Regions from separate parts of the Desulfomicrobium macestii genome, predicted to be linked through region 2. Evidence: predicted binding sites of a transcription regulator. Region 2 holds the regulator's gene; each other region holds the start of a gene.

Region 1 (7,251 bases), on a different contig from region 2:
CATGGACGAGCCCGCTTCCGCGCTTGACCCCATCGCCACCCAGAAGATCGAGGAGCTCATCCACGAACTCAAGAACAAATTCACCATCGTCATTGTCACGCACTCCATGCAGCAGGCCGCCCGCGTCTCCGATCGGACCGCATTTTTCTACATGGGCAAGCTCATCGAGGTCGGTCCCACGGACAAGCTGTTCACCCGTCCGGAGAACAAGCAGACCGAGGACTATATAACAGGCCGTTTCGGCTGATGCCCTCAGTTCTTCTGAATGGTCCGACAAATTTTTAAAGGAAGTGAAAGATGTATACGCATTTGCATGAAGAAATCGAAACGCTGAAGCTCAAGGTGCTGAAGATGGTCTCCCTGACCGAGGACGCGGTCCAGAAGTCCATCCAGGCCTATGTGAACAAGGATCTGTATCTGGCCGAAGAGGTTCAGGACGGGGACGTGGAAGTAAATCGTCTGGAGGTGGAGATCGACGAGCTGGCGCTCAAGCTGTTGGCCCTGGAGCAGCCCGTGGCCGGAGACCTGCGCTTCATCCTCGGGTGCATGCGCATCAGCGTCGATCTTGAACGCATCGCCGATGAGGCCGTGAACATCGCCGAGCGCTCCATCATGCTCAGTTCGCGGCCGCCGTTGCCTTTTCATCAGGACGTGCTGGAGATGGGCACCAAGGCCCTGGCCATGCTGCGGCACGCGGCCCAGGCGTTCTCATCCAGCAATGTGGAGGCGGCCCTGCAGGTCTGCCATCTGGACAACGAGGTCGACGTGCTGAACCACAAGAACATGCGTCAGGTCATCGAATACATGATCCACGAGACTCCGGCCATCGAGCGTTCCGTTCACACCATCATTCTCATCCGCCGCCTCGAGCGCATCGGCGATCTGGCCACCAATATTGCCGAATCCGTGGTGTTCATCGCCCAAGGTGTGAACATAAAACACAAACTGTATTTCGACGAGCGTTGATCCGGTACACGTACATGATTTGCAAGAGGGCGCCTGCGGGCGCTCTTTTCATTTACGGTGCAAAAGCTTGCGCTCACACCTCCAACTGGCTAGTGATCCCGGATACATCACCGTGGAGGATTGCGCATGCATCGCGCCCTGCTATTATGCCTTTTCGTTCTGGCCGCCTTCGCGCCGGCCAGTGCCTATGAATATCCGTTCAAGAATCCTTACGAGGCCACCGTGCTCGGCACTCTGCCGCGGGACGAATTTCCGTTGGACTCCATCCGTCCCTCCTCGTTGCGCGATCTCAACCCGTTGAGTGATCTGGGCGCGGTGCGCGAAAGGGAGCTCCTGCTGCATGAGCGTCCGGTGCCCGAAATCCTCTGGTATGACGACACCCTGCAGTACTCCGTTGCCCTGCAACGCGACGTGGCGCCGCTGCTGTTCATCATTGCCGGGACAGGCTCTTCCTACGATTCGGCCAACTGCCGCTTCCTGCAGGCGGTCTTTCATCGGGCCGGGTACCACGTGGTCAGCCTGTCATCGCCGACGTATCCGAACTTTGTGGTCAGCGCCTCCACGACCCAGGTTCCGGGGTTCATTCCCCGCGACGTGGCTGACCTGTATCAGAGCATGGACGCCATCGTGAACGAAATTGGCCGCGACAGGATATCCTCCTACAACCTGACCGGTTACAGCCTCGGCGGAACACAGTCCGCTTTTCTGGCGGAGCTGGACACGCGCGAAAAGCGTTTCGGATTCGACAAGGTGATGCTCCTCAATCCGGCGGTCAGCCTGCTGACCTCTGCCACCATCCTCGACCACCTGCTCTCCGACAACGTGGCCGACCGGACCGAGGCCGCAAGGGTCGTGGCCGATCTGGTCTCCGATCTTTCGGCGGCCTACCGCGGTAGCGACGAGGTCAATTTCGGCGACGAATTTCTTTTTGCATTGCACGGGAGCCGCTCCATTTCCGAAAAGGAGCTCAAGATCCTCATTGGCGTCGCTTTTCGCGTCTCCCTTGCGTCCATGGTCTTTACCAGCGACGTGTGCACGGGGGCGGGGTACATCTCCCCAAGGGGGCACGTCATTGAGAAGAACGAGTCCCTGTCGCCTTATCTGGATGCGGCCGTGGGCGTGAGTTTCGAGGATTATGTGGACGAGTATCTTTTGCCGTTCCTGGGCTTCAAGGACCCGACCATGACCCGGGAACGGGCCGTGGCGGCCAGCAGCCTCGAATCCATCGCTCCTTTTCTGCGCGAGTCCACAAGCATCGCGGTCATGACCAATGTCGACGACCCCATTCTGACCCCCGACAACCTCGGTTTTCTGAAACGCACGTTCAACGGCCGTCTGACACTCTATCCGGCAGGGGGGCACTGCGGCAATATCCGTTATCGGGACAATGTCGCGGCCATGCTCGATTTTTTCCGCAAGTGAGACATACCATGCGCATATTTCTTCTCTGCCTCATCCTCTTCGTCTCCGCCGGATGCGCCACCAACGGGCAGCATCAGCCCGGCCCTTTTCAGGCCCCCGTACATCGCGGCCTGCCCGAGGACCCGACCCTGGAGCGGCATTTTCAGGTCCATGATCCCTGGGAGGGATTCAACCGTAACATGTACCACTTCAACGCCCAGCTTGACCGCTACGTCTATCTGCCAGTGGTCCGCACCTACGAGGCGATCCTGCCGGATAGCGTTCAACAGGGTGTTTCCAATATTTTTAATAACTTGAAAGAAATACCGATTTTTGTGAACTCTGTCCTGCAAGGCAAGGCCAAAAAGGCTTCGGTCTCGCTGGGCCGCTTTGTCTTCAACACGACCATCGGCCTGGGAGGCATCATCGACGTGCTCGGCAATGGAGGCATCCCGCAGGAAAACGAGGATTTCGGACAGACCCTGGGCTTCTGGGGCGTCCCCCCCGGTCCGTATCTGGTGCTCCCCGTGTTCGGGCCCTCCGGAGTGCGCGACACGGGAGGCGTGTTCGTGGACGCGGCCATGACCATTAACCCATCGTACGGCCTCTTCCAGGACATGAGCTGGATTGCGCGCGAGTCGGTGTCCACCGGCGTTTACGGGGTCAAGGCTGTCGATGCGCGGCATCAGGTCAAGTTTCGCTATTACGAGACAGGAAGCCCCTTCGAGTACCAGTTGGTGCGCTTCATCTATTCCAAGAAGCGCGAACTCGACATCGAGAAGTAGTTTTTTTTTCCCGCTGCCTTGAAAAGGCGTGGCGTTCCTCCCGAACGACCACGCCTTTTTTTATCCTTTTGTAAAATTTTAGACGGCTGAAGGATGCAGCTCTTGAAGTTTGTGGTGCTAACTTGTGTTGGCAGTGTAAATCGTGCTTTGCGCTTTTTTTTAAGTACGAAATTGTAACATGTTGAAATCATGATGTCTCATTTTTCTTGCAGACATGGCAGGGCTTTTGCTCTGCCTTCATCGTCAAAATAACCGGCGAGAGAACGCTTCATAATCATCGAGGAGGAAGAAAAACCCATGTCTGAAGAAAGCAGCAGCGTCGTCATCGACCACGGGAAAAGCCAGTGGTCGGATTTGTGGAAGAAAGAGGACTTTCTGGCCATCTGGCTCGGTTTTATCATCATTGCCGTATGTATCCTTGCGTACACGACCTTTGGGCCCAAGGCGGAGTTTGCCGAGAAGATCGCCACCGCAAACCAGATCCAGGAAGCTGAACTGGCCAAGGCTCCGTTCAAGACCATCGCCTGGCACAATGCCCAGGACGCCAAGGGCAAGCTCAAGGGTTCCAGTTCCGCCTTCGGCAAGTTCGCATCCCACTGGACCAAGACGCCAGGTTCCTGGAAGACCAACCCCATGGATTCCCTGATCCGCTCCGAATCCCAGGCCAAGGCGCTCAACGAGAAGGCCATGCCTAAATACGAAGAGGCCAAGGGCAAGCTTGAAGTGGCACTCGCCGCTGCCGTGGCCGCGGAAGAGGCTGCGGCCGGCGCATCCTTCCAGAACCAGGCTCTCAATGACGAGGCCGCGGCCAAGATTTCCGAGTGGCGCGACGCGCACAAGGCTGCCGGGGATGCCAAGAAGAAGGTCGAAAACAAGCCCTACAACTACATTCCGTCCCTCATCGGCCTGTGCATATTCATCGCGCTGATCTTCGGTGCGGGCATTGCCATGATGGGCAAGAGCGCGCCTGCGTTCCTGCAGGGTTTCGTGATTGTCTTTCTGGTCGCCGTCCTGGCGTACATTCTCGGCGGGCAGGCCATTTCCAAGCAGTACGGTTTTGGCGCCGAAGCCTGGGGCGTGCTTCTGGGCATGGTCATAGCCAACACCGTGGGCACTCCCAAATGGGTCCTTCCGGCTTGTGAAGTCGAATTTTTCATCAAGACCGGCCTTGTTCTTCTGGGCGCGGAAGTGCTCTTCAACAAGATCGTGGCCATCGGCACACCCGGCATTTTCGTGGCCTGGGTAGTCACCCCCGTCGTGCTCGTGTGCACCTACATCTTCGGCCAGAAGGTGCTGAAGATGCCCTCCAAGACGCTTAACGTCGTCATCTCCGCCGACATGTCCGTGTGCGGCACCTCCGCCGCCATCGCCGCTGCGGCAGCCTGCCGGGCCAAGAAGGAAGAGCTGACACTGTCCATCGGTCTGTCCCTGGTCTTCACCGCCATCATGATGATCGCCATGCCTGCCTTCATCAAGGCTGTCGGCATCCCGGAAGTTCTGGGCGGCGCCTGGATGGGCGGCACCATCGACTCCACCGGCGCGGTGGCCGCGGCTGGCGCGTTCCTGGGCCAGAAGGCCATGTACGTGGCCGCGACCATCAAGATGATCCAGAACGTCATGATCGGCGTGACCGCATTCTGCATAGCAGTGTACTGGTGCACGAAGGTTGACTGCGTGGCCGGCAAGACCGTTGGCGCAGGAGAGATTTGGCATCGTTTTCCGAAGTTCGTGCTCGGCTTCATCGCCGCCTCCATCATCTTCTCCATCCTGGATCAGGGCATGGGCAAGGATCTTGGCGGCGCGGTCGTGGATCACGGCATCGTCCGCGGCGGCACCAGGCTTCTGCGTGGCTGGTTCTTCGCCCTGTCCTTTGCGGCCATCGGCCTGTCCACCAACTTCCGCGAGCTGGCCAAGTACTTCAAGGGCGGCAAGCCGCTCATCCTGTATGTCTGCGGTCAAAGCCTCAATCTTGTCTTGACTCTGGCCATGGCCTACCTCATGTTCTACGTGGTCTTCCCCGAAATCACGGCCAAGATCTAAATTGTCTCGAAAAACAGCCGGGAGGATCTTCCTCCCGGCTTTTAAGGACGTATCGTCATGACTGAAAAAAGCCTGCCCGTAAGATTGAAGAATTTCGTTCTGACCATGGGCGCCGCCCTGGCCTTCGTCTACCTGTTCCTGCCTTTTTTGACCAACTCCTGTGGTGTTCTGAGCCGCATGTCCTCATATCTGGACGACAACGGCATCGATCCGACCCGTTATTACTACACGGATGTTGCACAGGTGAAGGAAGGAGAGGATTACCTGCGTTTTGCCCTGGAGGAAAAATAGTCGAGGCGCCTCTCTTTGGGGGAAATGTGCTCAGATCAGGAGCAGCCGAACGGTTTCAGGTCTTGATTGGAGGACGTTAGAACACTAATGATTTCTATGGTGCCCTTTTTTGATTTGGTCTTGCCGACAGTCTGAGCGAACGCATCTTCATCCACTTCACACACGTTTCCACCGCCACGGGAAGCATCAATTTCAGGCGAGCCCATGCACCTTCTCAAGCCATCAAAGATACAGACCAAATTTGTTTCCGGGCTTTTGGTCGCCTCCATTGTTCTGGGCATCGTTTTTTCCGTCGGTTTTTATCTACACATGAAAAATGTCCTCGAGGAGGAGGTGCGGGACAAGGCCCTGCTCATCTTCACCCATGTGGACTCCATCCAGCACTACGTGCGCGACATCCTGCGCCCGGCCATGTACGAGCGCCTGCCCGCTTCGTTCATCATCGAGGCCATGTCCTCATCCTACATTTCCCGAACCATCATGGCGCCGATCAACGACGATCACGGCGGCACCATCTATCGCCGCGTGGCCATCGACGCACGCAACCCCGCTTACGAAGCCAACACGCACGAACGGGAACTGATCCGCTATTTCAGGGCCAATCCCGAGCAGGAGCTGTGGCAGGGGTACAAGACCATGGACGGGGAAAAATATTTTCTGAAAGTCCGTGCCGTGCGTTTCGAGGAAGGGTGCATGTATTGCCACGGCAAGCCCGAGGATGCTCCGCCGGAGCTTTTGTCCCTGTACGGGGGGCGGGGTTTCGGCAAGGAGGAGAACTCCATCGCCGGGGTCGATTTCGTGGGCATCTCCGTGCAGAGCAGTGTCGGGCGCGTGCAGCAGACCATCCTGACCTACTTCGCCTTTTTCGCCTTTGGCGCGCTGCTGTTTTTTTCAGCGACAAATTTTCTGTTCCGGGTTCTGGTGGTCAACAATCTCAAACGCCTCAACAGCGTTTTCAGACGCAACGTGGTCGATGCGGAAGGCTCCGAGCTCCTGCACAAGCTGGAGCAGGGCGACGAGATCGAGGAACTGGTCGAAGGCATGGAGCAGATGGGCAATCATCTCTTCGAGGTCCGCCACCAGCTCCAGGATTATGCGGAGAATCTGCGCAAGATGGTCGATGATCGCACCGAGGCCCTTTCCCATGAGGCCGAAGCCCGGCAGGCAGACGTGCATCTCTTTGTGCGCCTGCTGGAGGACATGCGCCGCAGCGGTTCGCGTTCGGAACTCTGGAGCCTGGCCCTGCCTCAGATCTGCAAACGCTTCGGGGCGCGCAGCATCGCCTATGTGTGCACCATGGTCTCCAGGAATTACTACGTCTGGCCGGAGTCGTCCGCCGCTCCCGAGTTGCCTGAGAACATGGTGGAAGTGCTGACCGGCAGCGCCTGCCTGCAATCGGGATCCAGGATTTTCGTGCCGGTGGAGTCGAGCTCCGGAAATGCCGAGGGCATCCTTTGCCTCTACTGGGACACCGAAGCAGAGGCGGCACGGCACGATCAGCGGGTACTCACGGCGCTCGGTCGTCAGCTCGGCACGGCAGCGGAGAATCTGACGGCCATCGACAGCCTGCTGCGGCAGATGAACGTGCTCGAAACCATCGTCGAAGGCATCACCGACCCGCTGGCGCTCATGGACTCGAACTGCGCCGTGTTGACCGTGAACCAGGCCGCCCGCCAGCTGACCTCGGAGCTGACGGACGGTGAACGCACGGACGGCAACATGCTGTCCATCTTTTTCGATCCGTTGTCCCATCCTTGTCCGATGGTTG
Region 2 (7,251 bases):
GTCGCTCAGGATGGCGCAGAGCATGATGCCGGCGATGTTCTTGGGAACTTCGATGCCGTGGAACTTGTACATGGCGGTCAGGACGGTGGCGGTGCAGCCAACGGGCCAGATCCAGCATTCCAGGGGGCTGGAGGTGGTCAGATCACCCAGCTTGTGGTGATCGACGATGCCCAGGACTTCAGCCTGCTTGATGTCGTCAGGCAGCTGAGCCAGGTCGGAGGTGTCGACCAGGAAAACTTTTTCACCGGCATATTCGGTCTTCACGGCAGGAGCGGCAACGCCGAACTTGTCGAGGATGAACTTGGTCTCGGGGGCCAGTTCGCCCTGGGCGGTCGGGGTGCAGGCTACGCCGAGCTTGCTCTTCAGGTCGGCCAGCGCGATGGCGCTGCAAACGGTATCGGAATCGGGATTCTTGTGACCAAAAACATAAACGGACATGGTATTCCTCCTACAAGGGTTTATTGGCGAACAAAGACATTGTGCGAAATATCACAATTATTCGCGGCTGCCAAGAGAGAACATTGGAGGTCACAGGCCAAAGATGACGCCAAGGACCACGCTGACGGCGGCCACAGCGTAGGCCTTGCGTACACGCAGGGCGAGAATGGCTCCGGCGCAGGCGGCTATCCAGAGCATGGTCCAGGTCGGCTGCGGGCCGCCTGAAATCCAGGGTTGAATTGCTTTCAATCCGGCCAGAAGCGGCACCAGGCAGAGCGCGAGGACTGAAAAATTGAGCAGCAGGATTTCGGCCAGGGCCCTGGCGGTGAGCCGGTGCGGTGCGAAGGTGTTTATGTTGCCCTTGCGGTTCCAGGTCAAAAGTTGGTTGTAGCCGGCATTCTGCCGTTTGCGGTAGAGTTGTTCGATCCACGCGCCAAGGTAGGCCAGGGGCAGGGTCGCGATGACGACAAGCACTGTGGTGCGCATGTCGGCATCCGGCAGGCAGGCCAGAATGGTCAGGGTGGCGATCAGCGAGAGAAGGGCCTGGGGCGGAATGTAGGTTCCGGCCGGAAACAGATCAAGCCAGAGCAGCTCGAAAAAAATGCCCGCGCTCAAGGCCGGCTGGAGTTTGAAGCTCAGTCCCGCCCAGAGCAGGGCGGCGAAAAGCGGACGATGAACGAAGCCGAGGTCTATGGCGACCCGGGTCAGGGACAGGAGGGCAAAAAAAAACTTCCTCCGGCCAGCAGGATGAGATCGTGAGTGTCGATCATGCCGATTTGGTTCGAGAAGTATTCATCACAAGTTGATTTTGGTCGTTGCCGAAGGCACGCAGCGGAAATCGATCTCCACGCCGTGCTCTTTGAAATATTTCAGGCAGGAGCGGTCTTCCGCCCCCAGGGCGATGTGTTCGCACACCTGCTCCTTGCCCGGTCCGTAATGCAGATTGCCGATGTTGACCAGGGAAAAGGACTGCCCGGTCATGTGCGCGGCCTTGGCATCGGCGCAGTCGGAAAAGAGGATCAGGACATGCTGATCCGGATCGCTCTTGCGGACGTTGCGCAGCATCGAAGCGACCTCCGAGACTTGGCAGCACAAAAAGGAGATGCCGCTTGGCACTGCCAGGCTCATGATTTCCTGCCGCAATTCGTCGGCGGCGAGGTCGTCGTTGGCGACCAGCAGGGTCTTGGCCCTGATGTGCGGAAGCCAGGCTTCGATGATCTGGCCGTGCACGAGGCGGTTGTCGATGCGGAACCAGATCACGGCTAGGCCTCGGTGATTTTACGGGTCAATACTTCACCGGCGACAACGATGCCTTGAATGGCCGCGTTCTTGGCGTCTTGGGCGAGCTTGGACAGATCCTGGGTGCGCATGCCCAGAACCCTGAGCAGCATGGGCAGGTTCGCTCCGGACAGGACATCGACCTTGCCCGGCTGGAGCAGAGACAGGCTGATGTTGGACGGTGTACCGCCGAACATGTCGGTCAGGATGATGACACCGTCACCCGTTTCCATCTGCTTGACTGTGTATTTGAGGTCCGAAAGCAGGGCGCTCATTTCCACGGTTCCTTCCACGGCTATGTGGGCGCACTGTTCCTGCGGCCCCAAAATCGTCTGGGCCGCTTCAAGCAGATATTTGCCAAACTGGCCATGGGTCACCACGATCACTCCAACCATTACTCCTCCAAAGATTATCCAAGACTGAAATGCCGATGTTCGACAGATACGTTGAAGCCCTGTTCGCGCAGATGTGCCAGAACGGCCTCGGTCACGGCCACGGACCTGTGGCGGCCGCCCGTGCATCCGAAAGCCATGGTCAGGCGGTAACGCCCTTCCGACGCATAAAGCGGCAGGGTGAAATCAAGAAATTCCAAAAGCCGACGCAGGTATTCGTGCCCGGGGTTGCTGTCCAGCACGTACCGGGCGATGGCTTCGTCTTTTCCGGACATGGGGCGCAGGGCCTCGTCGAAATAGGGGTTGGGCAGAAAGCGCAGGTCCGTGACCATGTCCGCCTCGGCCGGGGCCCCGTACTTGAAGCCAAAAGAGATGAGATGCACACGCATGCCCTGGCTGCGGGAAGAAAGGCTCTCCCACTTGTCCTGAATGACCCGTCTGAGATCGTGCACTGAATAATGCGACGTGTCGATGACCAGATCAGCCTGCGCGCGGATGGGTTCCAGTATTTCCCGCTCCCGTTCCAGCGCCCCCTCCAGTCCCAGGTTGCCCGAGGCCAGAGGATGCGGACGGCGCGTGGTGGCATATCTGCGCAGCAGGATCTGGTTGGAAGAATCCGTGAAAAGGATGGTCGGCCGCACGGAAAACTTCTGGACATCAAGCAGCACTTCCTTCCACTGACCCACGAAGTCGGGCTGGCGCAGGTCCATGCCCATGGCCAGCCCGGGGTAGTCCTTGGCGGAGGAGTTGAAGAACAGTTCGATGAGCGCCGGAGCCATGCGCGCCGGAAGTCCGTCCACGCAGAAGAAGCCCATGTCTTCGAAGACCTTGAGCGCCGTGCTTTTGCCTGAACCGGACATGCCGGAGACAATGACCACGTTTTTCTGTTCAGGTTGAGGCTGCATGGGAGTTCTCCGAATACGTTCTTGCTAGACGGTCTGCAGCAACTGCCACAACCCGTCCTGACCGGGGGAGTCGGCAAAGGCCTGACGGAACGATCCGTCTTTGAGCAGGCGGGAAACCGTGGCCAGGAGTTTCAAATGCAGGCCCACCACGCTTGAGGGAGCCAGCACCGTGAAAAAGATGCTGGCCGGCTTGTGGTCCAGGCTGGCAAAATCCACGCCTTCGTGGCTGCGGCCGACGATGACCAGAACCTGATCGATGCTGTCCAACTTGCCATGAGGGATGGCGATGCCGTCTCCGATGCCGGTGGTCCCGAGCATTTCCCGGTCCATGAGGACCTGGGCCACGCGTTTGGGGTCAAGATCGGGATATTTGGCCGACAGCGTCGAAACGAGTTCGGCCAGGACCTCGGTTTTGGTCCTGGCCGAGAGGTCGGAGATGATCAAATCCTTGTCCAGGTATTCAGCAAGCTTCATTCCCTATACCCCGGGGTCGATCAAACCGAAGTCGCCGGTTTTGCGTCGGTAAATGACATTGATCCTTTCGCTTTCGGCGTTGAGGAACACGAGGAATTCGTTGTCCGTGCTTTCAAGCTGCAGCGCGGCTTCTTCAACGATCATGGGCTTGGGCGAGAAGTCGTCGGTCTTTTGGATGACCGGCTTGCGCTTTGCATCCGCGTCGTCCTCGAAACTCCCGGCGTCCATGCGGGTGCTGTCGCTGCCGCCTTTGCGTCGGCTCTTGTCCTTGTCGCGGACCTTGCGCATCTGGGCCTCAAGCTTGTCCCAGACGAGGTCGACGGTGGAGTACATGTCCTCGCTGTCTTCGCGGGCGGAGATATGTACGTTCTTCCCCGTCAGCACTATATCGGCGATATGCCGGAATTTCTCCACTTCGAGATTGACCTGCAGTTCAGCGTCGGGGGTGCCGGCCGTGAATTTGGCGAGCTTGCCGAAGCGGTCTTTGGCGTATTTGCGCAGATGGTCGGAAGGATCGAAGTTTTTGAAATTGAAGGTAATCCTCATGGAAGCCTCCTCGATTGTTGAGGGTCAGCCCTTTTTGCCGTCCGGAAGGGGCGGCCCAAAGGGCGGGATGTCAAAAAACCTGTTTGCGCTTGGATGAGGAATCGATCCCCAGCACTGCGCGATATTTGGCCACTGTTCGCCGGGCGATGTTCACGTCCAGCCGTTCTTTCAGCACCGCGGCGATTTTTTCGTCGCTGTAGGGGTGCTTCGGGTCTTCCTCGCTGACCATTTTCTTGATGATGGCCTTGACCGATTCGGATCCGACCTGAGTTCCATCATCCATTTCCAGCGCGGAATTGAAGAAAAATTTCAGTTCCACGATGCCGTGCGGGGTGGCCACGTATTTGTTCGTGGTGATCCGGCTGACCGTGGATTCGTGCATTTCAATGTCGTCGGCCACATCCTTGAGGATGAGCGGTTTGAGCTTGGTCACGCCGTGTTCGAAAAACCCCCGCTGAAACCTGACAATGCTTTCAACCACTTTGTATAATGTTCTTTGCCTTTGGTGCAAGCTCTTCATGAGCCACATGGCAGAGCGCATCTTGTCATGCAGGTATTCACGGTCCGGGCCTTTGACCGCGAGGTGCATGTCGTCCATGTAGTAGGGGCTCAGCTGCAGCTTCGGCAGGCCGTCGTCGTTCATGACGATGACGAAATCCCCTTCGTATTCGTACACGAAGACATCGGGGCTGACATATATGGTGCTCTCGCTGCCGTAACTGGCGCCCGGCATGGGGTCCAGGGACTGGATTATGTCCAGATAGGCCTTGAGGTCCTCCATCTGGATCTTGAACTTGCGCAGGAGCGGTTTGTAGCGGCGCTTCTCGATGTCTTCGAGATGATCCCCTACCAGGGAAAGCAGGATGGGATCGTCCTGGCCCAGCATTTCCAGCTGGATGAGCAGGCATTCCCGAGGAGACCGCGCGGCCACGCCCACGGGATCGAAGCGCTGCAGACGATGCAGCATGGACTCCACCAGGGCCAGGGGAGAGAGCGTCTCGGAGGCGATGTCCTCGGCGGTGCTCATCAGGTAGCCCTGGGAATCGAGGTTGCCGATGATGGCCTCGCCGATCATCTCCTCTTCTTCGGTGATGTTGGACAGACACAGCTGCCACAGCAGATGACCGTCCAGGGAGGGCTTGCCCGAGAGCCTGGCCTCGTAGGACATCATCTCCTCCAGGGCCTCGGTCTCCTTGAACTGCACTTGCTTGGCGGTGCTTGAAAAATCGCCGAGGTAGTTTTCCCAGTCCGCGTTGCGCATCAGTTCCGCGTCTTCGTAGGAGACTTCCGGGCGTGTTTCGGCCGGAGCCTGGATTTCGTGCTCCTCGGAAATTTCCTTGACCCCCTCCTCAAGCATGGGGTTCTCAAGCAGCTCCTGCTGAACGGCTTCGAGAAGCTCGAATCTGGAGAGCTGAAGCAGCTTGATGGCCTGCTGCAGCTGCGGTGTCATGACTAGCTGCTGCGTCAGCTTGAGGTTTTGTCGGAGTTCAAGGCCCATAATTGATTTGGTTTCACCGTGTCAGAGGATTGCAGGCTAAAAAACTACCCAGTAACGAATCTGCCATAAAGCTTAGGCCCTGGCAATCCTTGGAAAATCGTGTCCGCTAGAGGCTGAATCCTTCACCGAGGTAAACCTTGCGCGCGCCCGGGTCGGCGACGATCTCTTCCGGGCTGCCGTTCAGGATGATGCGGCCGTCGTGGACAAGGTATGCACGGTCGCAGATCTGGAGCGTTTCGCGAACATTGTGGTCGGAGATGAGCACGCCGATGTTCTTGTCGCGAAGGTCCCGGATGATGGCCTGGATGTCGTCCACGGCCAGGGGATCGATGCCGGCGAAGGGTTCGTCCAGGAGGATGAATTTCGGATTCTGGATCAGGGCGCGGGCAATTTCCAGCCTGCGGCGTTCTCCGCCGGACAGAAAGGCGGCCAGCTGCCCTTCAAGGCGGGTGATCCCCAGTTCATCGAGCAGCCTGTCCGCCGTGCGCTTTTGCTCTTCCCGCGAGAATCCCGAATATTCGAGAATCAGTTGCAGGTTCTGACGCACGGTCAGTTTGCGAAAGATGGAGCTTTCCTGCGGCAGATAGCTCATGCCCGCGCGGGCCCGTCTGTGCAGGGGCCAGCGGGTTATGTCCTGGCCGTCCAGAAGGACCTGCCCTCGCGTGGGCCGCACGATGCCCGCGAGCATGTAGAATGTGGTCGTCTTGCCTGCCCCGTTGGGCCCCAGGACGCCAACCACTTCGCCCTGGCTCACGTCAAGCCCGATGTCGTGCACGACATCCCTGGCTCCGTAGCGCTTGGCCAGATTCTGACCGGTCAGGGTGGTCACTGCCCAAGCCCCTCTTTGCCGGCGGGAGTGTTGAAGATGGCCTCGACCCGTCCCTTGCCGCCCAGTACTTCGCTGCGGTTTTCCTTGATGTAGAGCTTAATGACCTCGCCCTGGATCTTGTTGGCGCCTTCCATGAGCATGGGGCTGTCTTCCATGGTCAGAAGGTCCTTGTCGGCTTCATAGGTGGCCTTTCCGCAGGTGCCGGTGCGGCCCTTGTCCGCTTTTATGCGCACGTTGCCCTTGGCGATGATTTTCTTGATGGCTCCCTGCTCGTCGGGCACGCCCTGGGTGGCGTTCTTGGCGCCGTCCTTTTTTTCCAGCAGCACGGTCAGCGTGTCGGACCAGAGCTGGATGTCCTGGCGAATGACGTACACGGAGCCGGTGAAGATCACCTGGTCCCCTTTCTGGGTGTAGGTCATGGTGTCGGAAGTGATCTTGACCGGGACGGTCTCGGCCGCCCAGAGAGGCGTCGCACAGGCGAGGAAGAGAAGAAGTATGAGTGAACGCATTTGGTAACCCGCTTGTCAGTTCATGATGACCTGGACGTTGCCTTGGGCCAGGAAGTCCCCTGTGTCCAGAAAATATGTCAGGGTGTCCGAACGGCCCTGCATGGATTCGCCAGTCAGTTCAACCGTGCCGCCGAGAACGAGTGTCCGGTTTTGTCCTGTGTAGTCAAGGGTCTCGGAGCGCATCACGTATTGGCCCTGGGTGCCGTTGACCCCGTCCCACATTCTGGCCCGGTCCTCTTTTTGCCAGACCTGGCCCCTGGGCGCCCGAACCTCGATGGGTTCCCCGCCTTCCTCGCCCCAGTAGACGATGATCGGGGCGGCGAGGGTGAGTTCATCGCCGTTTTCGGAGTAGTCGGCGCCGGTGGCGCTGAGGTTCCAGAGC
Region 3 (7,251 bases), on a different contig from region 2:
GGAGGATACTGTCGCGTCGAGCCGGGACCCCGGTCTGGCCGAAGCCGGCATCTTGACCGTGACCATGACCGCTGCGACGTTTTTGGGCTTGAGCGCTGCCCGGTCGACCTTGACCCCCATGTTTTCAAGCATATTGGCCATGGATTGGATCGTGAACTGCGAACTGCTCTTGTCTCCGGTTCCCGGCAGGCCGACCACCAGTCCGTAGCCGACGAGATCGTTGGAACGCACCCCGCCGAAGCTGGCGATATCCTTGAGACGCACGGCCCCGGCCGGCATGGCCAGGCCCATGGTCAGGCCAAGGGCGAGAAGCAGGAAAGCGAAGCGTCTGGTTTTAGAATGGCCACACATTGTCAAGTATCCTCGCAAGCCACCCGGGGCGTTGTTTGTCGGCCAGGACGCCCTCGCCGTAAAGTTCGATGCGCGCTTCGGCCAGACTGGTGGACATGATGGTATTGTCGGCGTCGATGTCTCGATCCCGGGCCACACCCTGCACCAGCACGATCTGGGTCTCGCCGTTGACCCGCGTCTCGCGGGCCCCGACCACTTCCATGAGTCCGCCGCCAAGAACCCGGGTCACCCGGGCGGCCACGGTGGTGGTAAGGGAACTTTCGCGCTTGGTTTCGCCGTCGCCCTCGAATCCGCTGGTGGACTTGGCACTGACCAGGGACTCTGGTCCCACGGTCGCATCGGGAATCAACGGCAGCTGTTTTTGACCCAGATAGGCGCTCACGCCCAGATCCATGGAACTCGCCCTGTCGGCCGTGGTCGAAGCCTTGCTTTTGGACAGCGTGGTCTCCACGACCTTGATGAGCAGGATGTCGCCGACCCTTTTGGCCCTGGCGTCGGCAAAGAGCATGGTCGCCCCGTCCGGATCGAAGAGCGAACCCGGATTTTGGGCCTCGGCCACCCGCTCCTGGGGAGGAGGCGTGACCACGGCCGCGGGCATGGGCGGACGGCCTGTGGTCCGGCATCCGGTCATGGCCAGCACGGCCAGCGTGAACATAAAGAATTTTTTCTGCATATTTCCTCCCAGCCTACGGCACACGCACCGTTTCTGCGTCGACAACCTGCGCGGCCACCACTCTGCGGCTTTGCATGTTTCGGACCCGGATGGTGTTGCCGATGCCGCCGTCCTCGAGACTTTCGACCGGCACGGTCAATTTGAGTGTCTGCCCCGCATAGACAAGGGTCAAAATCTGCCCCTTGGCCACCACGGGAATGAATTCCACCGCGTCGGCACTGATGACCTGCCCCTCGCCCACCGCCGCGGTCATGCGCAGGGGCAGATTGCCTCCATCCCAGGGCGCTCGCGCCATGTAAGCCAGATTCTTGCGCGCAAAGCCCACCAGGCCCGGCTCCAGGATGTCGCCCCTGTTCAGGACGCGGGCGGCGCAAGGCACGGTCTTCCAGACATCGGCGAAAACCGTGCCCGTGAAGCTCTGCACCGGGCGCCCGTCCTCGGTCACGGCCTCAAGGCGCAGGCTGATCCGCCCCGGCGCGGGAGTGCCCACGGGAATGACACGGACCTGAATCGGCTCCTTTTCCGGAAGAAAGAGATAGTCCGCCATGCGATACTCGCGGATTTCCACTTCGCCCCCGTGATGGGCCAGTGCATTCGTCAAAATTTTGTCGATGGCCGGCCGCAGGGACAGGGAGCTGAGCACCTGTCCCCCGCGCTGGACCTGAACCTGATCGGGAACGTCCACGGACGGCAGGGCCGTCCCGAAGCGCTGCACGATCAGATCCCGGAGCCTGGCCCCATTGAGGTTGGCCCTTGCACCATCGAATTTGGGAGAGGCCAAAAGTGGTACAGTTCCGATGCCTGCCAGGATGGCCTTGGCGTCCTCGCCCTCGGCGCGGGCCAGATCGTTCAGGGTGATGGCCGGTCCGTCCACGCACACGGCCCCGGCCACGATCAGCCGGCCCTGGGCCACGGCCAAGCAGGGACAGAGCAGAAGAACGAACAGAGCCACGAAAAAACGCATGAGCTACCTCTTCAGCTGATTGGCGGTCTGCAGCATCGTGTCGGCCGTGGTGATGGACTTGGAGTTGGCCTCGTAGGCGCGCTGGCCCACGATCATGTTGACCATCTCTTCCACGATCTCAACGTTCGACATCTCCAGAAATCCCTGGGCCAGGGTGCCGGCATTGTTCTCTCCGGGCACACTCTCCACCGCCTCGCCGGATCCGTCGGTCTGCACATAGAGGTTGCGCCCCATGGCCTTGAGACCGGCAGGGTTGACGAAGGTGTAGACCGGAATGTCCGTGCCGGCGATCTCCGCTCCGGCCTTGTCCACGCAGGTCAGACGGCCGTCCTCGGTCACGACGATGTTCTGCGTCTCTGGCGGGACGATGAATTCAGGCTGCAGGGGGTGCCCGTTGTCGGTCACGATGCGTCCGTCGCTGTCGAGCTTGAAGGCGCCGCTTCTGGTGTAGGACTCCTCGCCGCTGCGATCGACGCGGAAAAACCCGTCGCCCTCAATGACCAGATCGAGCTGGTTGCCCGTATTCTGGAAATCGCCCTGCGAAAATATCTTGTGCACGGACACGGGCCGCACGCCCATGCCGACCTGCATGCCCACGGGCAGGCGATCGCCTTCCTGGTTTGAAGAGCCCGCGATCTTCATGTTCTGGTACATGAGATCCTCGAACTCGGCCCTGTTCTTCTTGAACCCGGTGGTGTTCACGTTGGCCAGGTTATTGGCCGTGACATCGAGATTGAGCTGCTGGGCGATCATGCCCGAGGCGCTGGTCCATAAAGCGCGAATCATATCTTCTTCTCCTTGCGGGATCACCCGCGCCCATCCTGCGTCCCGCGATCAGGTCGCGGGCGGCAAGCCTAGGGATATTATCTGGGCGCACCGACCTCTGCGATGGCCTTCTTGTCCTGCTCGAACGAGCCGCTGATCATCTTCTGGTAGGCCTCGAAAGCACGCATGGCCTCGATCATGTTGACCATCTCCGAGACCACGTTCACGTTGGCCGCCTCCAGAAAGCCCTGCTCCACGGTAGAATCCTCGGCCGGGATGGCCTGTGCCTCCGCACCCGGGCGGATGCGCAGCAGGGAATTGCCCACCTTTTCCAGAACGCGAGGGTCCTCGACGCGAACCAGATCGATGGTATCGACAAGTTCGCCGTCAACGGAGAACCCGCCGTCGGCGTCAACCAGCACGGCTCCCCCTTCCGCTATCTGCAGGGGGCCGCCCTGGCCCAGGAGCTGATTGCCGTGGGCGTCCACGACAAAACCCTCGGCCGAGCGATGGTACACGCCCTGACGGGTCAGGAATTCCCCTTCGGGCGTCTGGACCCGGAAAAAACCGTCCCCTGCGATGGCCAGGTCAAGCGGGTTGCCCGTGCTCTTCATTGGTCCCTGGGACATGTCGATGACCGCCTCGGAAATCCTGGGCTGCGCCAAAAGATTGGGCTGCGGCCAGGGTACCTTCTCGTTCAGAGTGGTGTTAGGGTCGACCATGTCATGGGCATAGCGGCGAAAGGTATCCCGAAAGGCCAGTTTTTCGCTCTTGAAACCCGTGGTGTTCACGTTAGCCAAATTATTGGCGATGCTATCCAGTCGATGTTGCTGTGTAAGAGCCCCGAATACGGCGCTATAACTGCTGTCTTGCATGGGGGGTCCTCCTTGGTAACGCTCATTGAGCAAATACCAGGCCACTTGAAATGCATGATCGCCGGGTTCACAAGGGCCACGGGAAAAAAACACTTGACTGCCATCCCCCCACTCATGCAAGGGAAACGGTTGCAGAGCGGGTGTAGCTCAATGGCAGAGTACAAGCTTCCCAAGCTTGGAGTCGCGAGTTCGACCCTCGTCACCCGCTCCACTCCTGTATGTGGTCATACTGATTTTCGGTAGCTGATGGGGGTGGGCCTTTTCGTGGTCCACCTTTTTTTTTCCGATAGGCTTATAAGATGGACAAAAACGAAATACACGCGCGGCTCATGGAAATGGTGACTCCCCTGTGTCAGGCCCGGGACCTCGAAGTCTGGGGCATCGACCTGCTTTTCGCGGCCGGGGGACGGCACAAGATCGTACGGGTCTATCTGGACTCCGAACACGGGGTCGGCATCGACGAATGCTCGGAGGTCAGCAGACATCTGAGCCTGGCCCTGGACGTGGAGGACATCATTCCCGGAGCATTCACACTGGAAGTGTCCTCGCCCGGCCTTGAGCGGCCGTTTTTCTCCTTGGAGCAGCTGCAGGCCCATGTGGGGCAGACGGTGCGCATCCGCATGGAAAACCCGCTTGAGGGCAGAAAAAATTTCAAGGGGCGTCTGCTCGGTGTCGAACCGCCCATGTTTACGCTGACCGACGACAGCAATACATTTGAATTGAACTGGGACGATGTGGGCAAGGCCAACCTCGTCTACGAGCCCTTTGATCAGGGCAAGAAACGATAAATTTCGGAATACGGCGGGTTGTTTCCGCACGGAGAACGGAGGACGTTCATGAATTTGGAACTCAAAAAAGCCATCGACCAGATCAGCAAGGACAAGGGCATCGACCGTGAAATGCTGATCGACACACTGGAAGAAGCCATTCGGGCCTCCGTGACCAAAAAATACGGTGACAAGATGGATATCGAGGTCACCTTCAATGAAGAGACCGGCGAGATCGAAGTCTACCAGTTCAAAATCGTGGTCGAAGAGGTCGAGGATCCCGACACGGAGATTCTCATGGTCGAAGCAGTCAAGCACGACCCCAACGTCGAGCTTGACGACGCCATCGGATTTCGCCTGCAGGTCGAGGATCTTGGCCGCATCGCCGCCCAGAGCGCCAAGCAGGTCATCATCCAGCGCATGCGCGACGCCGAACAGGAAATCATCTTCGAGGAATACAAGAACCGCAAAGGCGAGATCGTCAGCGGCATCATCCAGCGTCGTGACCGTTCCGGCTGGATCATCAACCTCGGCCGGACCGAGGCCCTCCTGCCCAAGGACAAGCAGATCCCGCGTGAACGCTTCCGTCAGGGCGACCGGGTCGAGGGACTCATCATCGACGTACGCAAGGAAGGACGCGGGCCGCAGATCATCATCACCCGTTCCGATCCCGAGTACATGACCGCCCTTTTCCGCCGTGAAGTGCCCGAAGTGGCCGACGGCACCGTGAACATCATGGGCGTGGCCCGTGACCCGGGCCTGCGCGCCAAGGTCACCGTCCTGTCCCAGGATTCCAACGTCGACCCGGTCGGCGCCTGCGTCGGCATCCGCGGCTCGCGCATCCACAGCATCGTGCAGGAACTGCGCGGCGAGCGCATCGACATCGTGCTCTGGAGCCCGGACATCGCCACCTACGCGGCCAACGCCCTGTCCCCGGCACGCATCTCCAAGATCGCCATCGACGACGAGGAAAAATCCCTGGAAGTCGTGGTACCCGAGGATCAGCTGACCCCGGCCATCGGCAAGAAGGGCCAGAACGTCAAGCTCGCGGCCAAGCTTCTGGGTTGGAAGATCGACATTTTCACCAACAGCCGCTTCAACAAGGTGCACAAGAACCGCCACCTGCTGGAACAGCTGGCTAGCGCGGCCCAGGTCTCCGTTGCGGACTTCACCGAAGCCGGCTTCGATTCCCTTGAAGCCATGGCCGCCTGCACCAACGAGCAATTGCTCGACATCCAGGGCATCAGTGAAGAAAACATCGGCGCCCTGCGCGGAGCATTGAACCTCCTCATCAGCCAGAACCGGGAAGAAACCCCGGAAGAATCCGAGGAATCGGAAACAAAAGGCGCGGTCGAAGGGGAAGATGCTGATTACGCGGACGGAGACGAAGCATAGATGATCCCAGCGGACGACAAGACCGCCTGCGCGCAAGGGCCTATACGCATGTGCGTGATTTGCAGGCAGCGCTTTTCCAAAGAAGAACTATATAGATTTACCTGCCCTGTTCACGGAGAGCTCACTCTGACCGCTGACAGCACCGGAAAAACACCGGGACGGGGTTTTTATCTTTGCCGCGATGCGGCGTGCCGGAACAAATTCGAGCGATTCAAGGGCTGGCAGAAGAAATGTAAGGGGGTTGGGCATGTCCACTAGATTGCGGGTGAGAGACCTTGCCACGGAGCTTGATATCTCCAGCAAGGATTTGATGACGTTATTGCGGGAACTCAAAATCCCGGCCAAGAGCCATATGAGCAGCCTGACCGACGAAGAAGTCGGACAGGTCCGCAATCACCACCAGAACCGGGCCGCCGCGCCCCAGGTCGTGGACACGCGCGCCACCTCTGGCGTCATCGTGCGCAAGCGGCACAAGGTCTCTGCCGCCGAGGCCGAAACCCCGGAAACGGACGGCGAAGCACAGCCCAAGGACGGAACTCCCGCCGAGACCCCGGCAGAAGCGCCAGCCAAGACTGTGACTGAAACGGCCGAGGCGACCGAGAAGTCCACGGCGCGCAAGCCTTCGAGGGCGGTCATCGTCACCCCGGCGCGCATCATCGAGGAAGTCTCCAGCGCCAAGGCCGCGCCCGAGGAATCCGCGAAGGAAGAGACGCCTGTGGCCGAGGCTCCGATCGCCGAAGCTCCGGTTTCCGTCGAAGAGGTCCCTGCCGAGCCGGTGGCCGCTGAATCGGCCGATGCCGATGCCGCAACCGCCGAAAAGACCGTTCAGGCACCTGCCGAGACTCCCGGTGAAGCCGGAGACGAGACAACCGCGGAAACCGAAGGCGAGTCCGAGGAAGCCAAGCGCGCCCGCAAGAAGACCAAAAAAGCCAAGCCCGCTCCTCCGTCCGTTCAGGTCAAGATCATCTCCCGGCCCACCATCGTCGAATTTCCCGACACCCGCGTGGACGGCCAGCCGGTTCGTCCCATGGGACCGGCAGCGCGCCCCATGGGTCCGGCAGGCTATACCCCGCGTCCCTCCGGACCGGGCGGACGTCCTTCCGGCCCAGGTGGCCCCGGCGGCCCCGGTGGTCAGCGCCCGAGCGCTCCGCGTCCCTCCGGACCGGCCAACCTCGGAGCTCCGCCACGTCCCGCCCCTGAAACCGAGGGTACCAAGGACAGCCGCGGCAAGAAAAAGAAGGGTCGCCGCACGGTGGAGGCAGCCGATCTGTACCGCAAGGAAGAATTCTCCATGGGCAAGGGCAAGAAGGCCCAGCGTGCCGAGGCTCGCAGAGCCGGTGGAGCCCGGGCCCAGGCACAGAACACGCAGCCGCTCAAGGCGTCCAAGCGCAAGATTCGCATCGACGACACCATCAGGCTGACCGACCTGGCCCATCAGATGGGCATCAAGGCCCAGGACCT
Region 4 (7,251 bases), on a different contig from region 2:
GATGCCGTCCTCGCCGATGGCGCTGGAGCGCAAGGCCGCCCGGGTTGATGCGGGATCGGCAAAGCTCTGGTCCCAGGCGTCCAGGATGTCGCGCATGACGTCTTCGGGGACGCCGACACGGTTGATGGTCCTGAATATGGCCTCGGACGCGGCGACCACGGTGGCGGGGGCGTCCGCCCTGGCTTCGCGGAGCTGCTTCAAAATTTCATCCCGCAGACCCTCGCCGCGCAGAAAAGCTTCGTAGGCGGCCGTGGTAATCGCGAAACCGGCCGGAGTGGGGATGTTTGCGCGATTGCGCATTTCTCCGAGGTTTGCGCATTTGCCGCCGACGACATCCACCAAGCCTTTGTTCACGGCCGACAGGGGAAAAGTGTATTCCGTGATGACGGGCTGGGGTTTGCTGTCCAGGATGGCGCTGATGCGGGCGTTGATGTGTTCCACCATGGCCGGCAGCGTGCCATAGCGGTCTCCCGAGATGGCGTTCAGGGAGGTGACCATGCGCATGGTGTGGAAGACGCTTCTGGTGGCCAGCGCCCGGATCTCGTTCATTCCGAACAGGGCCGCCCCTTTCAGCTTCTCGTCGATCTCCGCCATGATCGTGCCGAGTTCCGCATTGGACAGGAGCAGGTCCTTGAAATGCGTGTATTGCAGGCGGAAGGAACGCAGCACGGCTTCGTTCTCCTGCCCGGCTTTTTTTTGGGGGAGCAGTGCCTGGATCAGATCCCGGAATCCCATGATGCAGTCTCCCGGATGCAGGTTATGGAGTACGGACGGCCACCACGTACCGCGAGGACGGGCCCTTGCCGGTTTTCTTCAGCAAGCCCTTGTTGACCAGATCCTGCAAATCGTATTGCGCGGTTCTGACCGAAATCTCCTCCCCGACGGCGCTTTCATACAGAGCACGGTTCGTGCCACCATTGGCGGCAATCGAGGGCCAGGCCTTGACTTGCCGCGGGTTCAGGGTGGCCAGGACCGCCTCGGGCAGTGCGGACGACGTGTGCGCGGAGGGGCTTGGCGGCCCTTCCGGCGTTGTCGTGGCGAGCGGTTCCGGGCTGCTCCCGTTTCTTGAACCGGCCGGAGTCTTGGCCTGGACTGCAGGACCCTGGGCCGTGGCTGGCTCCGATGCGGGTCCGGCTGCGCGGTTCTGACCGAACTCGATGTGGTCCGCCAGCAGGAGGTTGCCTTCGGCAAAGGTCATGGCGCGGGTGATGCAGTTCTTCAATTCGCGGATGTTTCCCGGCCAGTCGTGCTGCAGCAGCTTGTCCAGGGCACCGCGGCTGATGTCCGGCGGAGTCGTGCCCCGGGTGTGCTCACGCATGAACGAGCGGACCAGGGCGGGGATGTCCTCCCTGCGATCGCGCAAGGGTGGGGTCGAGATGGTGATGACGGCCAGCCGGTAGTAGAGGTCTTCGCGGAACTTCCCGTTGCGTGCGGATTCAAGCAGGTCGACGTTGGTGGCGGCCACGACGCGCGCGTCGAAGGGCTGGTCCTGATCGCTACCCAGGGGACGGATTCTGCGCGCCGCCAGGGCGCGCAACAGGGACTGCTGCACCTTGGGCGATGCGTTGCCGATTTCGTCGAGGTGCAGCGTGCCGCCCGAAGCGGCGAGGAATGCGCCTTTGCGGTCCGTCTTGGCCTCGGAGAATGCGCCCTTCACGTGTCCGAAGAGCGCGTCCATGAGCAGGTTTTCGTCCAGCGCGCCGCAGTTGATGGAAATGAAGGGGCCTGTGGCGCGGGTGCCGGCGCGGTGGATCGCTTCGGCCGTGAGCTCCTTGCCCGTGCCGGTTTCACCGATGATCAGCACGTCGGCCATGACCTGGGCCGCCTTGTGGATCATGGCGTTGAGGTTGCGCACCGCCTGGCTCGAACCCACGATGCCGAAGGCCTTCTCTGCGCAGCGTGACGACTCTTTGCTTGAGGCGTTTTCCGCCAGCGCATCGAGGCTGACTGGCTGGCGCTGCATCTCGTCGAAGATCAGGCCCTGGCGGATTCGGGTCTCGTTGCGGGCCGTCTGCAGCTGCAGCAGAAGAATGTTGATGACGTGCTGGAGGTGACGCAGCTCCTTGGGCAGCGGAGCCAGTTCCAGGGTGGCGGCATCGTCGCCCATGGCTATTTGTTCCGTGGCGGAAGCCAGTCTCTTCAGCGGGTTGCTGATCCTTCGATTGAGATAAACGAACGCCGCGATGGTGAGCAGGAGCGCCACGAACCAGGATATGCCGAGGGCCATGGCCACTTCATAGCGCGAGGCCTTGAGCATGAAGCTTGTGTCGATGCACCCGATCCCTCCGAGGATGACCGGATTTCCCGTGGCCTCCTCCTGGAAACGGATTGGAACATAATAGAGGTAATGGTCTCCGCCGGTGTTGCTTGGGTCGTTCAGGAAGTTCGCAAATCCGATCTCGCCGTCTTTACCGGCCTGCACGGCGGATACCACAGCCCAGTATTTCTCGTATTGCGGATTCGGCCGGAACGCGGTCGCGAATCCCGGTCGGCCGAGATCGCCCTGCAGACCCGTGCGGATGTCGTCGATGGAGATTTTGAGGTGCGGGTTGCCGGCCTGCCCCGTCTCGCAGATGAGCCATCCCGCTGCGTCGAAGAAAAAGCTCCTGACCTGCTCCTTTTCCTGGGGGAAGATGTAGAGAGGCGACTGCCTGGAGGAGAAGGTGGTCATGATCCGCTGAATCTCGATGATATCGACGGACAATGTCAGGTATCCCCGGAATCTCTTTTCCGCGTCCAGCACCGGCGTGCTCAGCCTGATGACCGAGAACTCGATGTTCTCAACGGAGCCCAGGTACGGAACCGACGTGTAGTAGGCCTGCACGGGCTGTTCGATCTGCACGAAGTCCTCGATCTTGCCCCCGATCCTCTCCCTGCGCGTGAAGGCGCCGAACTTGACGCCCGCGGCCTGCTCGTCCGGAACCTTCCAGACCTTCTCCCCCGTGTTCAATAGGACGTAGTTGTCCTGTGGCGCAGTGCCGTGAAATGCGATTTCGCAGTATTTGTTCCGCTTTGTCGCGGGTTTGTCCATCATGTATTTCTGGATGGCCTGGGCCGAGACATCGGAGCGCGCCAGATTCTGGATTTCATAGCGCGCGTCCTTGAGCAGCTGCTGCAGCTCGTGGGCCTGGGCCAGCGCCCTGGTGTGAGCGTTTCGCGCGTAGGCGCGATTCAGGTAGTGGGAGGAGATCCGGTAGGTCGAGACGGTCATGACCAAGAGCACGCCGGCCACCAGCGGCGTGCCCAGAAGCAGGAGGATGCGGGTTATACTCCATTCCTTCACGGGTTTTTCGAGGTTGAGCACCGGGTCGAGCGTGGGGGGGTAGGAGTAGGGCATTTCTGTCCTCCGGGTTGTCGCTGGATTATCGCGAAATATTTTTGCGTATAGTGTCCTCTTGTGAAAAATTGCGCAACAAGAATGTTCAATCACTTGAAATACAGGGCAAAATTCATGCGTGATCGCCTTGGCTCGTCCTTTGCTATTTTGGCTACAGATGCGTGATTAACCCGTTGAATTTGCATGACGGGAAGAACTTCTGAAACGAAACGGCAGGGGAGAGGTCCGGGCTGGAAGCCTTGAATGAGGCTGAGGCCGGACCGGGGAAGCAAACATTCTGGAGGTTATGATGAAAGCAAGATTGAACAGGCTCTGGTGGTCACTGATGGCAATGGTCCTGCTGTGTCCCGGTTTCGCCCTGGCGGCCGGCGGTGGAGGCGCGGCCCCCATCGTGCTGGTGGCGGACACCCGGAAGCTGACCGGGATTCTGGCTTGGTGGGCCAATCTGTACAATGAGAGTCATTTTCAGTTCATGATCCTGACGGTCGTCCTGATCCCGATCACTGGCGTGGTGTTCGGTGTCCTGGCCGACATCATCATGAGCTGGATCGGCATCGACCTGAAGTCCCGCAATCTGGCGGAACACTAAACCGTACACCATCGACCAAGGAGATAAACCATGGATTGGCTCTATGTCCTCATGCCCATCGCAGGCGTTAAAATTTTCTGGCCCGGCCTCATTATCCTCGGAGTCGGCGTCGGCATCATCGGCGGTTTCTTCGGCATGGGCGGGGCGTGGATGGTCACGCCCGGTCTCAACATTCTCGGTTTCCCCATGGCCTTCGCCATCGGCACCGACATCGCGCACATGGCGGGCAAGTCTCTCATTTCCACCATGCGCCACGGCAAGTTCGGCAACGTCGACTACAAACTGGGTCTGATCATGCTGGTGGGCACCGTGGTCGGCTTCGAGGCCGGGGCCCAGATGGTCATGTGGCTGGAACGCATCGGCAGTGTCGAGAAGGTCGTGCGCTGGATCTACATCGTGCTTCTGGCCTTCATTGCCTGGATGGTCTTCCATGATGTCGCCAAGCGCAAGGCCAAGGAGCGCGCGGCCCTCGCCCGCGGCGAGAAGCTGACCGGCCTTGAGACCGGCGTCGAGTGGCACAAGGCTCTCCACAAGATCAAGATTCCCCCGATGGTTCACCTGAAGGAAGCCGGCATCTACTGTTCCGCCTGGCTGCCCATCTTCGTCAGCTTCTTCACCGGCTGGCTGGCCGGCATCCTGGGCATCGGCGGCGGTCTGATCCGCATGCCCGCCCTGATCTACATGATCGGCTGTCCGACCCATGTCGCCGTCGGCACCGACCTCTTTGAAGTGGCCATCTCCGGCCTTTACGGCGCGGCCACCTACACCTGGAAGGGCCGCACCGAGCTCGTCGCCGCCATGATCATGCTGGTCGGCGCCGCCATGGGCGCCCAGGTCGGCGCCGTGGCCACCAAGTACATCAAGGGCTATGGCATCCGCATCGCCTTCGGCCTGGCCGTCATCGGTTGCGCGGTGTCCATCCTGCTCAAGCTGGTCCAGCCCTGGCTGCCCGCCTACAAGAACCTGCTCAATAATGCGTCGACGGTCCTGGTCCTCGGCTTGGTGAGCTGCATGTCCATCTACATCTTCGTGCGCATGGTCCAGGGCGTTAAGATGGAACTGGCTGCCAAGAACCGCAGGAACTAGCCCGCAATCAGATAAGGAGTTGAACATGAATACCAGACGCATACTGCTCGGACTCGCCATCGCGCTGCTGACCTTCGGTGTCCTTGGGTGCGATGAATACGGCAAGGTGGATCAGGGACGGGTCATCGCCTTCGACAAGGACAAGCAGACCGTGACCGTGATCCAGGACAAGGCCATGGATTCCCAGAATCCCGACTATTCGATTCTGCCTCCGCACACGTACAAGATGCCTACGGATCCGGCCGAGCGCGGCGCGGACCCCAAGGCCGGGTATCGCATGAAGCTGGACGTGGACAAGAAGGTCATCCGCATCTTCAATCCCAACAACCAGGCCCTTGAAGATCTGCCCATCACCATCGTGGACGTGCAGAAGGACATCGCCAAGGACCACCCCCTGGTTTTCGACAAGGACAAGAACGTGGCCAAGAAGTTCCCCGTGGTCGATCAGGACAATAAGACCGTCACCGTCTATTCAGGTCGCCAGAAGATGCTCGCCACCTTCAGCGTGCCTGAAGAGTACTTCGGGTTTCCCGAGAGCACCTGGGACGCCGGCGACGAGGTGCGGGTGTACTACAAGACGGAAGGCGAAGCCATCCGCTTCATGAACGTCAGCAAGACCGACATCTTCAAGAAGTAAAGCCTCGGGGATGCGCGGGGTGGACAACCGCCCTCCTGGACGTCCCGCGCATCCCCCTTTAAGGAGTCCGACGTGAGCGAATACAGATTTTTCCTGCTGCACAAGATCCTCGTCCTGTCCATCAACGCCCTGGTTCTCGGGGCGCTGACCGTTGCCATGTACATGGCCGCGCAGAATCCCGAGGAGTTCACCCTTGTCTTCCTCAGGGTTTTCGGGAGCCTGCTGCTGCCCATCATTGTCCTGGGGTTCGCGGCCAAGCGGAAGCTGCGGCGCAGCGCGGATTCCATGTGCGGAGATGCGGCGTGATCCGTGCCCAGCGGATCTGGCGCCTCCAGCGCGCCAGCGGCACCGTGGCCATGATTCTGCTGGTCCTGACCCTGCTGATCCTTTTCGACGGCCTGCGCGGCGGAATTTTCGGTGGATCGGGGCAGGTGCGACTCATCCCGGGTGAACGCTACGTGGTGAGCGGCCCCATGCCTCCAAAGACCGAGCGGATCAGGGATTTCGTGATTGAGGGCGGCGCCTTCGACGGCTCCCTGCGCCTGGTGCCCGAAGCCGTTTTCACGGGCTATCTCTTCGGCGGTGGCATGTGGCGCGGATATTTTGAAGTCAGTCCCGTGCCGCGCCCCGGAACCTACGTGTTCAAGGTCCGCGACAGGTTTGGGGAAAAGCAGAACCCGGCCCTGGTCTTCACCGTCCGCGTCTTCGCCAGCGCCAAGGCCAGGCAGGCCGATTCCCCCTCCCTCGTGACACGCTGGACCGCGGCCGACCCATTGATAGTGGCCGCAGTGCTTGGTTTTTTCGGACTTGCGACAGCCGGCGGCAATTACCTGCTGGGCAGGAAGTGGCATGAACTGCTTGCGGAGCACGGGTGTGGGGAGATATTCAGACTGCGGAAGATCGACGGATACCTGGAAGCGGAAGTGGAGATGCGCTCGTGCTCAAGCGTGGAGGAAGGTGCGCCGTTCAGGTTCACGCATCCCCTGCGCGGCGACCTCGGACAGGGGACGGTGCTGTCCTGCGACCGCAATGAAATCAGAATACGGATTCCCGCGGATTCGCCCGTGCGGCTGGGCGACATCGCCTGTCCCGCTCAGGCATGATCCCATGGAGAGGCCATGAGTTCTCTTGAAGACTGCAAGCTCTTGTTTGTGGATGACGAGGAAGAGTTTCTGGGCACCATGGCCAAGTACCTGCGGCGCAAGAAGCTCGACGTGGCCACGGCGTCCTCGGGCCGGGCAGGCCTGGACTGGTTCGGGAATCACTCCGTTGACATAGTGGTCCTGGACATGAAGATGCCGGACCTGGGCGGGATCGAGGTGCTGCGGGAGATGCGCCGACTGAAGGGCGAGGATTTCGGGGTGATCATCCTGTCCGGTCACGCCCATACGGGCTTGGCCCTGGAAGCCATGCGCGCTGGCGCCGACGACTTTCTGCTCAAGCCCTGTTCCGTGGAGAATCTTCTGGAGCGCATCGACCTGCTCCGCGATCGCCTGCTTGAGCGCCGCAGCGCATGAATCCCGGACTCCGGAAATGAAAAAACCCTCGGTGACGAGGGTTTTCTGCGTTACGCGGGGGTCTTGACGGCCTTCTTGCGCTTTT

Evidence for each region. Region 2 encodes sigma-54, which starts transcription at its own class of promoters, with help from an activator protein. Its sites were predicted from a motif close to CTGGCACGGNNNNTGCTT; they were not measured.
Region 1: H4684_RS11545 (YeiH family protein) is a predicted target of sigma-54. The motif match lies at 3,367-3,384, and genes of this name have one in related genera.
Region 3: flgF (flagellar basal-body rod protein FlgF) is a predicted target of sigma-54. The motif match lies at 3,656-3,673, and genes of this name have one in related genera.
Region 4: H4684_RS03645 (DVU0150 family protein) is a predicted target of sigma-54. The motif match lies at 3,465-3,482, and genes of this name have one in related genera.

What each region holds. Positions count from the first base shown of each region.
Region 1 covers NZ_JADBGG010000016.1:70,563-77,813, reverse strand. The annotation lists gene pstB (phosphate ABC transporter ATP-binding protein PstB) at 1-247, shown strand, start outside; gene phoU (phosphate signaling complex protein PhoU) at 298-966, shown strand; gene H4684_RS11555 (alpha/beta hydrolase) at 1,093-2,388, shown strand; gene H4684_RS11550 (MlaA family lipoprotein) at 2,397-3,152, shown strand; gene H4684_RS11545 (YeiH family protein) at 3,450-5,192, shown strand; gene H4684_RS11540 (hypothetical protein) at 5,250-5,483, shown strand; gene H4684_RS11535 (hypothetical protein) at 5,519-5,689, opposite strand; gene H4684_RS11530 (c-type heme family protein) at 5,688-7,251, shown strand, end outside.
Region 2 covers NZ_JADBGG010000026.1:39,453-46,703, forward strand. The annotation lists gene H4684_RS15270 (manganese-dependent inorganic pyrophosphatase) at 1-438, opposite strand, end outside; gene H4684_RS15275 (hypothetical protein) at 529-1,053, opposite strand; gene H4684_RS15280 (PTS sugar transporter subunit IIB) at 1,234-1,698, opposite strand; gene H4684_RS15285 (PTS sugar transporter subunit IIA) at 1,701-2,111, opposite strand; gene rapZ (RNase adapter RapZ) at 2,126-3,013, opposite strand; gene H4684_RS15295 (PTS sugar transporter subunit IIA) at 3,038-3,487, opposite strand; gene hpf (ribosome hibernation-promoting factor, HPF/YfiA family) at 3,491-4,033, opposite strand; gene rpoN (RNA polymerase factor sigma-54) at 4,104-5,531, opposite strand; gene lptB (LPS export ABC transporter ATP-binding protein) at 5,638-6,360, opposite strand; gene H4684_RS15315 (LptA/OstA family protein) at 6,357-6,869, opposite strand; gene lptC (LPS export ABC transporter periplasmic protein LptC) at 6,885-7,251, opposite strand, start outside.
Region 3 covers NZ_JADBGG010000002.1:164,856-172,106, reverse strand. The annotation lists gene H4684_RS02080 (flagellar basal body P-ring protein FlgI) at 1-351, opposite strand, end outside; gene H4684_RS02075 (flagellar basal body L-ring protein FlgH) at 335-1,024, opposite strand; gene flgA (flagellar basal body P-ring formation chaperone FlgA) at 1,038-1,988, opposite strand; gene flgG (flagellar basal-body rod protein FlgG) at 1,992-2,774, opposite strand; gene flgF (flagellar basal-body rod protein FlgF) at 2,852-3,628, opposite strand; tRNA gene H4684_RS02055 (tRNA-Gly) at 3,765-3,839, shown strand; gene H4684_RS02050 (ribosome maturation factor RimP) at 3,928-4,416, shown strand; gene nusA (transcription termination factor NusA) at 4,465-5,790, shown strand; gene H4684_RS02040 (YlxR family protein) at 5,791-6,048, shown strand; gene infB (translation initiation factor IF-2) at 6,038-7,251, shown strand, end outside.
Region 4 covers NZ_JADBGG010000004.1:30,277-37,527, forward strand. The annotation lists gene H4684_RS03635 (PEP/pyruvate-binding domain-containing protein) at 1-735, opposite strand, end outside; gene H4684_RS03640 (sigma 54-interacting transcriptional regulator) at 758-3,337, opposite strand; gene H4684_RS03645 (DVU0150 family protein) at 3,627-3,926, shown strand; gene H4684_RS03650 (sulfite exporter TauE/SafE family protein) at 3,957-5,012, shown strand; gene H4684_RS03655 (DUF4881 domain-containing protein) at 5,038-5,649, shown strand; gene H4684_RS03660 (hypothetical protein) at 5,722-5,955, shown strand; gene H4684_RS03665 (hypothetical protein) at 5,952-6,752, shown strand; gene H4684_RS03670 (response regulator) at 6,768-7,166, shown strand; gene H4684_RS03675 (MucR family transcriptional regulator) at 7,217-7,251, opposite strand, start outside.